2 regions of the Kitasatospora sp. NPDC096140 genome follow, and region 2 is predicted to be linked to the other one. Evidence: riboswitches for the same ligand, from Rfam matches in the RefSeq annotation. Region 2 holds a riboswitch; the other holds the start of a gene.

Region 1 (3,401 bases), on a different contig from region 2:
CAGCAGCGCGCTCGGCACGCCGCCCCGCAGCCACAGCACCGCCCAGGAGTCGTCCTGCGGGCCGCCGCGCCACAGCACCTCGTCGCCCTCGGCGTGCCGGCCCGCGTACTGGACCATCCGCCCGAACTGCTCCGACCAGAAGTACGGCACCGGGTCGTACGGCGGTGCGTCCGCGCCGAGGACGGCGGCGGCCACCGCCTCGCCGGACTGCAGCGCGTGGTCCCAGTGCTGGACGGCCAGCCGGGCCCCGGCCCGGGCCGAGGGGTAGCTGACGCAGTCGCCGGCCGCGAAGACCCCGGGCAGGCCGGTGCGCAGCCGCGCGTCCACCACGACGGCGCCGGAGCCGTCCAGCTCGACGCCGGAGCCGGCCAGCCACTCGGTCGCGGGCCGGGCCCCGATGCCGACCACCACCTCGTCGGCGGGCAGGTGCGAGCCGTCCGCCAGCAGCACCGCGCCGGGCTCGACGGCGGCCACGCCGACCCCGCAGCGCAGGTCGACGCCGGCCTCGGTGTACCAGGCGGCCATCGCCGAGCCGATCACGGTCGGCAGCGCGCCGGGCAGCGGCGCCGGGCCCGCCTCGACCACGGTCACCTCGCAGCCCGCCGCACGGGCCGCGGTGGACACCTCGGCGCCGATCCAGCCCGCGCCGACCAGCACCAGCCGCAGGCCGGGGCGCAGCAGCGCGCGCAGCGCCAGCGCGTCGTCCAGGGTGTGCAGCAGGTGCGCCCGCTCGGCACCGGGCAGGGCCCGCGGGACGGCGCCGGTGGCGATCACCAGCGAGCCGTACGGGAGGTCGCCGCCGTCCGTGTGCAGCACGCCGGGGGTGAGGCCGGTGGCCCGGACGCCGGTGCGGACCTCGATGCCGAGGTGCGCGTAGTCGATGTCCAGGGCGGTGCTGTCGCTCTTGCCGAGCAGCACGTCCTTGGAGAGCGGCGGCCGGTCGTACGGCGCGTGCGGCTCCTCGCCGACCAGCGTGATCCGCCCCCGCCACCCGCCCTGCCGCAGCTTCAGGGCGCACTGCGCCCCGGCCAGCCCGGCTCCGACGACGACCACCTGATCCGTTCCGCTCAGCTCTGCCACGCCCGTCACTGTACTCAGCACCACGCGGCGGCCCGGGGGCCGTCCCACCCTTCGTACGGCCCTTCGGCCGCCCCCGGCCCCGGCGTTATGGTGGGGACACCATCACGGGAGCCCGGCGAACCGGGCTGAGAGGCGGGCTGGCACGGCCTGCGACCGTCCGAACCTGATCCGGGTCATACCGGCGAAGGGAGAAGAGCAGCTTTGACACGCATGCCATCGGACGTCCGCGCCGACGTCCTGGTGATCGGCGGGGGCATCATCGGCCTCGCCGTCGCCTGGCGGGCGGCGCAGCGCGGGCTGCGGACCGTCGTGGTCGACCCCTCCCCCGGCGGCGGGGCGGGCCTGGTCGCGGCCGGGATGCTCGCCCCGGTCACCGAGCTCCAGTACGGCGAGGAGCCGTTGCTGCGGCTCGGCATGGCCTCCAACGAGCGGTACGCGGCCTTCGCCGCCGAGCTCACCGAGGCGAGCGGCGGCCAGGACACCGGCTACCGGCGCTGCGGCACGATCGCCGTGGCGCTGGACTCCGACGACCGCGAGGAGCTGCGCGAACTGCACGCCTTCCACCAGCGGCTCGGCCTGGACTCGACGTGGCTGACCGGCCGGGAGGCCCGCAGGCTGGAGCCGATGCTCGCCCCCGGTGTGCGCGGCGGCCTGCACGTCGCGGACGACCACCAGGTGGACGGCCGGCGGATGCTCGCCGCCCTGCTGCTGGCCGGGGAGCGGGCGGGCGTCGTCGTCCGGCCCGCCGCAGCGGTGGAGCTGCTGGTCGAGGGCGGCCGCGCGGTCGGCGCCCGGCTGAGCACCGACGAGACCGTGACCGCCGACCAGGTCGTCCTCGCCGCCGGCCCGCACAGCCACCGGCTGGCCGGTCTGCCCGAGGGCGTGCTGCCCGCGATCCGCCCGGTGAAGGGGCAGGTGCTGCGCCTGCGCGTCCCCGACGCCTTCCGGCCGTTCCTCTCCCGCAACGTCCGCGCCGTGGTGCGCGGCCGGCACGTCTACCTGGTGCCGCGGGAGAACGGCGAGCTGGTGATCGGGGCGACCACCGAGGAGCAGGGCTACGACACCACCGTCACCGCCGGAGGGGTGTACGAACTCCTGCGCGACGCGCACGAGTTGGTCCCGGGGATCACCGAACTCCCGCTGGCGGAGACCTCGGCCGGGCTGCGTCCCGGCTCGCCCGACAACGCACCGCTGCTCGGCCCGACCGCCCTTCCCGGGCTGATCGCCGCCACCGGCCACTACCGCAACGGCGTGCTGCTCACCCCGGTGACCGCCGACCTGCTCTCCGAGTACCTGGCCACCGGCGAACTCCCGGAGTCGGCAAGGCCGTTCACCCCCACCCGGTTCTCCCCCGACCGCTCCACCACGAAGGCCCAGGCATGACCGAGACCGCACCGACCGGATCCGCACCGGCCGAGACCGCACCCGCGACGACCGCGACCGCGACCGCACCCACCGAGCCCGCGCCGCGCGGATCCGCGCCCGCCGGGACGGCGCCGACCGGGATCGTCCTGACCGTCAACGGCACGCCCCGCGAGCTGCCCGCCACGACCACCCTCGCCGAGCTGGTGGCCACCGTGAGCCGGGCCAACACCGGCGTCGCCGCCGCCCTCAACGAGGCCGTGGTGCCCCGCAGTTCGTGGTCCGAGACGCCGCTGAGCGCGGGCGACCGGATCGAGATCCTCACCGCCGTGCAGGGAGGCTGAGATGGCCGACGACCTGCTCACCATCGCCGGGACGACCTTCTCCTCCCGGCTGATCATGGGCACCGGCGGCGCGCCGAGCCTGGAGGTCCTGGAGCGCGCGCTGCTCGCCTCCGGCACCGAGCTGACCACCGTCGCGATGCGCCGGGTCGACGCCTCCACCCAGGGCTCCGTCCTGGACGTGCTGACCCGCAACGGCATCCGCGTGCTGCCCAACACGGCCGGCTGCTTCACCGCCGGCGAGGCCGTGCTGACGGCCCGGCTGGCCCGCGAGGCGCTCGGCACCGACTGGGTGAAGCTGGAGGTGATCGCCGACGAGCGGACCCTCCTGCCGGACCCGATCGAGCTGCTGGACGCCGCCGAGACCCTCGTCGACGACGGCTTCACGGTGCTGCCGTACACCAACGACGACCCGGTGCTGGCCCGCAAGTTGGAGGACGTGGGCTGCGCCGCCATCATGCCGCTGGGCTCGCCGATCGGCTCCGGCCTCGGCATCCGCAACCCGCACAACTTCCAGCTGATCGTGGAGAGCGCGGGTGTCCCGGTGATCCTGGACGCGGGCGCCGGCACCGCCTCCGACGTCGCGCTGGCCATGGAACTGGGCTGCGCCGCGGTGAT
Region 2 (3,401 bases):
CCTGGATGTCCTTGGTCTGGATCTGCGCGCCGTCGCCCTTGTAGTCGTCGTTGCGCAGCACGTCGAGCTTGGCGTAGACGGGCTTGCCGGTCTTGATCAGGGTGTCCGCGACCCACTTGGCCTGGTTGATCGGGATGGCGAAGCCCAGGCCGATGCTGCCGGCCCGGCCGTTGGCCGAGGCGTTGGACTGGATCGCCGAGTTGATGCCGACCACCGCGCCGCCGGAGTCGAGCAGCGGGCCGCCGGAGTTGCCGGGGTTGATCGAGGCGTCGGTCTGCAGGGCGTTCATGTACGAGGCCTGCGAGCCGGTTTCGTCGCCGGAGGCGACCGGGCGGTCCTTGGCGCTGATGATGCCGCTGGTGACGGTGGACTCCAGGCCGTAGGGCGCGCCGATCGCGACGGTGGCGTCGCCGACGTTGACCTTGTCGGAGTCGGCCAGCGGCAGCGGGGCCAGCTTGCTCTTCGGCGGGTTGTCGATCTTGACGACGGCGACGTCGTAGCCCTCGGCGTGGCCCAGCACCGAGGCGTTGTACGAGGTGCCGTCGGCGAACTTGACGGTCAGTTTGCCGCCGTTGAGGGTCGGCGCGACCACGTGGTTGTTGGTGAGGATGTGGCCCTCGGTGTCGAAGACGAAGCCGGTGCCGGTGCCGGACTCGCCGTTGCCCTGCGCCTTGATGGTGACGACGCTCGGCAGCGCCTTCTGCGCGATGGCGGCGATCGAGCCGGGGGCGGGCTCGTTCTTCTGGGTGTCGCTGGCCTGGACGGTGGTGCTGCGGTGGTCGTCCGCGGAGCTGCTGCTGCCGTTGCGGTCGGCCACGGTGACGCCGACGGCGCCGCCGGCCACGCCGGCGACCAGCGCGACGGCCGCGATCACGGCGACCAGACCGCCGCGCTTCTTGCGCGGGCCGCCGCCGGTCGGGCCACCGGGGTAGTCGGCCGGGTAACCCAGCGGGCCGGACGGGCCGCCGGGGTAGCCCGCGCCGCCGGAGGTGGCGTCGTGGGTCGGGCCCCAGCCGCCGAGCGGCTGGCCGGCGCCGAACGGGTGGTGGCCGTGTGCGGCGGGCGCACCGGGCGCTGCCGGGGTGCCGGGGGCGGACGCGGCGGCGTACGGGTCGTGCGCGCCGGCGGCGGGGACGCCGTGGGTCGGCGTGGCGTACGGGTTGGCGGCCGGCGGCAGCACCGGGGCCGAGGGAGCGGCCGGCGCGGGCGGCAGGACCGGCGGCGGCGCGTCGATGTACCCGGTGGCCGGGTCGACGGCGGGCTCCTCGGCGACCGGCGCGACGGGTGCAGCAGCTGCGACGGGTGCCTCGGCCGGGGCCTGCGGCGCGGGGACCTTGGTGAAGGCCACGGTGGGCTTGTGCCCGCCCTCCGGCGCGGCGGCCTCGGGGGCCGGCTCCGACGCCGTCGGCTCGGCCGCGGACTCGGACACCCGGCTGAACGCCATGGTCGGCTTGTGGCCGCCCTCCGCCGGAGCGGCACCGGCGTGGGCCGCGTCCGCCGGAGCGGCGTCGACGGCGTCGGCCGCCGCCTCCGGCTCGGTGACCCGGCGGAAGGCCATGGTCGGCTTGTGCCCGCCCTGAGCGGGGCCGTCGGGAGCCGACTCAGCCGCCCCCTGGCCGGCGGGCTGCTCCCCCTGCGGCCCGGTGGGCCCAACCTCGCGCTCGGTGCTCACGGACGACCTCCATAGCTGGCAGAACCAAGGACCATAGTTTTTCGCATTGTCGATTCGATTGCCGTAAGGACCCCTCTGAAGAACTCATAAGAATCCTTAGCCGGTGCCGACGGCCGGGGGCTCCCCTCCCCGCCTGGCGTCCCGCGATGCGGACCGCGCACGCCGTGGCCTTGGGCGTTCGCCCCCCTGCCGGTTAGCCTGTCGCTCCAAACTGACACGCGGGAGCTTGGACCGACCAGGCTGAGAGTGCGCATGTCGACCGTACGCCACGCGAGCGAGGCGCACGGTCGAGGGGGCGCAGACCGCCGGAACCTGTCCGGGTAATGCCGGCGTAGGGAGTATCGGCCATGCCGTCTGCTTCGCCATCCTCTTCTTCGGGTGCCTCCGGCTCCGAGGATTTCCCCGCCCCCGCGGATTCCTCCGGCCCCGCGGCCGGCACGGGTGCCGCGACCGCCGTCCTGGACCGCCCCGAGCGCCTCGAACGCGTCGAGGCGCCGCTGGTCCTGGACACCGAACCGCCGCGCACGCTGCGGTTCCGCGACCACTTCGCGCTCTGGATGAACCTGGGCGTCAGCCTGATCGGCTTCTCCACCGCCGCCACCGTGCTCGGCGCCCCCGGCAGCGAGCTGTCGCTGGCCGCCGCGGTGACCGCGATCGTGGTCGGCACGGCCGTCGGCACCGCGATGCTCGGCGTGGCCGCGCTGATCGGCGCCCGGACCGGCGCCCCCGCGATGGCGAACCTGCGCGGGCTGTTCGGCACCCGGCTGTCGTACCTGCCGACGGTGCTGAACATCGTCCAGTGCATCGGCTGGGGCGTCTTCGAGCTGCTCACCATCTCGGCGGGCGCCCAGACCGTCGCCCACACCACCGGCTACCGCTGGCTGTTCGTGCTGCTCGCGGGGGCTGTGACCACCGCGCTGACGATCTGGCCGCTGGGCTCGATCGCGGTGCTGCGCCGCTTCGTGGCCGGCGCGGTGGCCGTGGCGATGGTGTACTTCACCGTCCAGCTGGGGCGTCAGGGCGTGCCGGACCCGGGCGCCGGCAACTGGCACGGCTTCCTCGGCGCGACCGACGCGATGATCGCGGTGTCGGTCTCCTTCGTCCCGCTGGCCGCCGACTACACCCGGCACTCGCGCACCGCGCGCTCGGCGTTCTGGGGCAGCTTCTCCGGGTACACGATCGCCCAGGTCTGGTGCTACGTGCTCGGCCTGATGGCGCTGCTGCAGTCCGGCGGCGACCCGGACAAGATCTTCGACTCCTTCCTCGGCGTCTGGGCCGGCTGGCTGTTCCTGCTGGTGCTGGTGCTGCGCGAGACCGACCAGTCCTTCGCCAACGTGTACTCGACCGCGATGTCGGTGCAGAACCTGCTGCCGAAGGTGGACCGCCGGGTGCTGAGCGGCGGGATCGGCGTGCTGACCACCGTGCTGGCACTGCAGATCGACAAGTTCACCGACAGCTACTACAACTTCCTGGGCCTGATCGGCTCGGTGTTCGTGCCGCTGCTGGCGGTGCTGGCAGTGGACTTCTTCCTCGGCGCCGGGCGCCGCGGCTGGAACCTCGCCGAGGACGCGCCGGCCCGCTGGACGATGCTGCTGCCGTGGGTGCTGGGCTTCGCGGTCTACCAGTTCATCGCGCCGACCAAGGTGGCGGACTGGTGGACGGACTTCTGGACCTCGGCCCAGGACGCCCTGCACTTCACCCCGCAGGAGTGGACCTCCGCCTCGCTGTT

What was found. A riboswitch is a leader RNA that binds a small molecule or an ion and turns the genes downstream of it on or off. The one in region 2 is predicted to bind thiamine pyrophosphate.
Region 1: another riboswitch for thiamine pyrophosphate. It lies ahead of thiO (glycine oxidase ThiO); the one in region 2 lies ahead of ABT048_RS03760 (purine-cytosine permease family protein).

The regions. Positions count from the first base shown of each region.
Region 1 covers NZ_JBEOUW010000016.1:90,990-94,390, forward strand. The annotation lists gene ABT048_RS18770 (NAD(P)/FAD-dependent oxidoreductase) at 1-1,089, opposite strand, end outside; TPP riboswitch at 1,175-1,287, shown strand; gene thiO (glycine oxidase ThiO) at 1,291-2,463, shown strand; gene thiS (sulfur carrier protein ThiS) at 2,460-2,786, shown strand; gene ABT048_RS18785 (thiazole synthase) at 2,788-3,401, shown strand, end outside.
Region 2 covers NZ_JBEOUW010000003.1:93,097-96,497, reverse strand. The annotation lists gene ABT048_RS03765 (S1C family serine protease) at 1-1,672, opposite strand, end outside; TPP riboswitch at 1,881-2,027, shown strand; gene ABT048_RS03760 (purine-cytosine permease family protein) at 2,020-3,401, shown strand, end outside.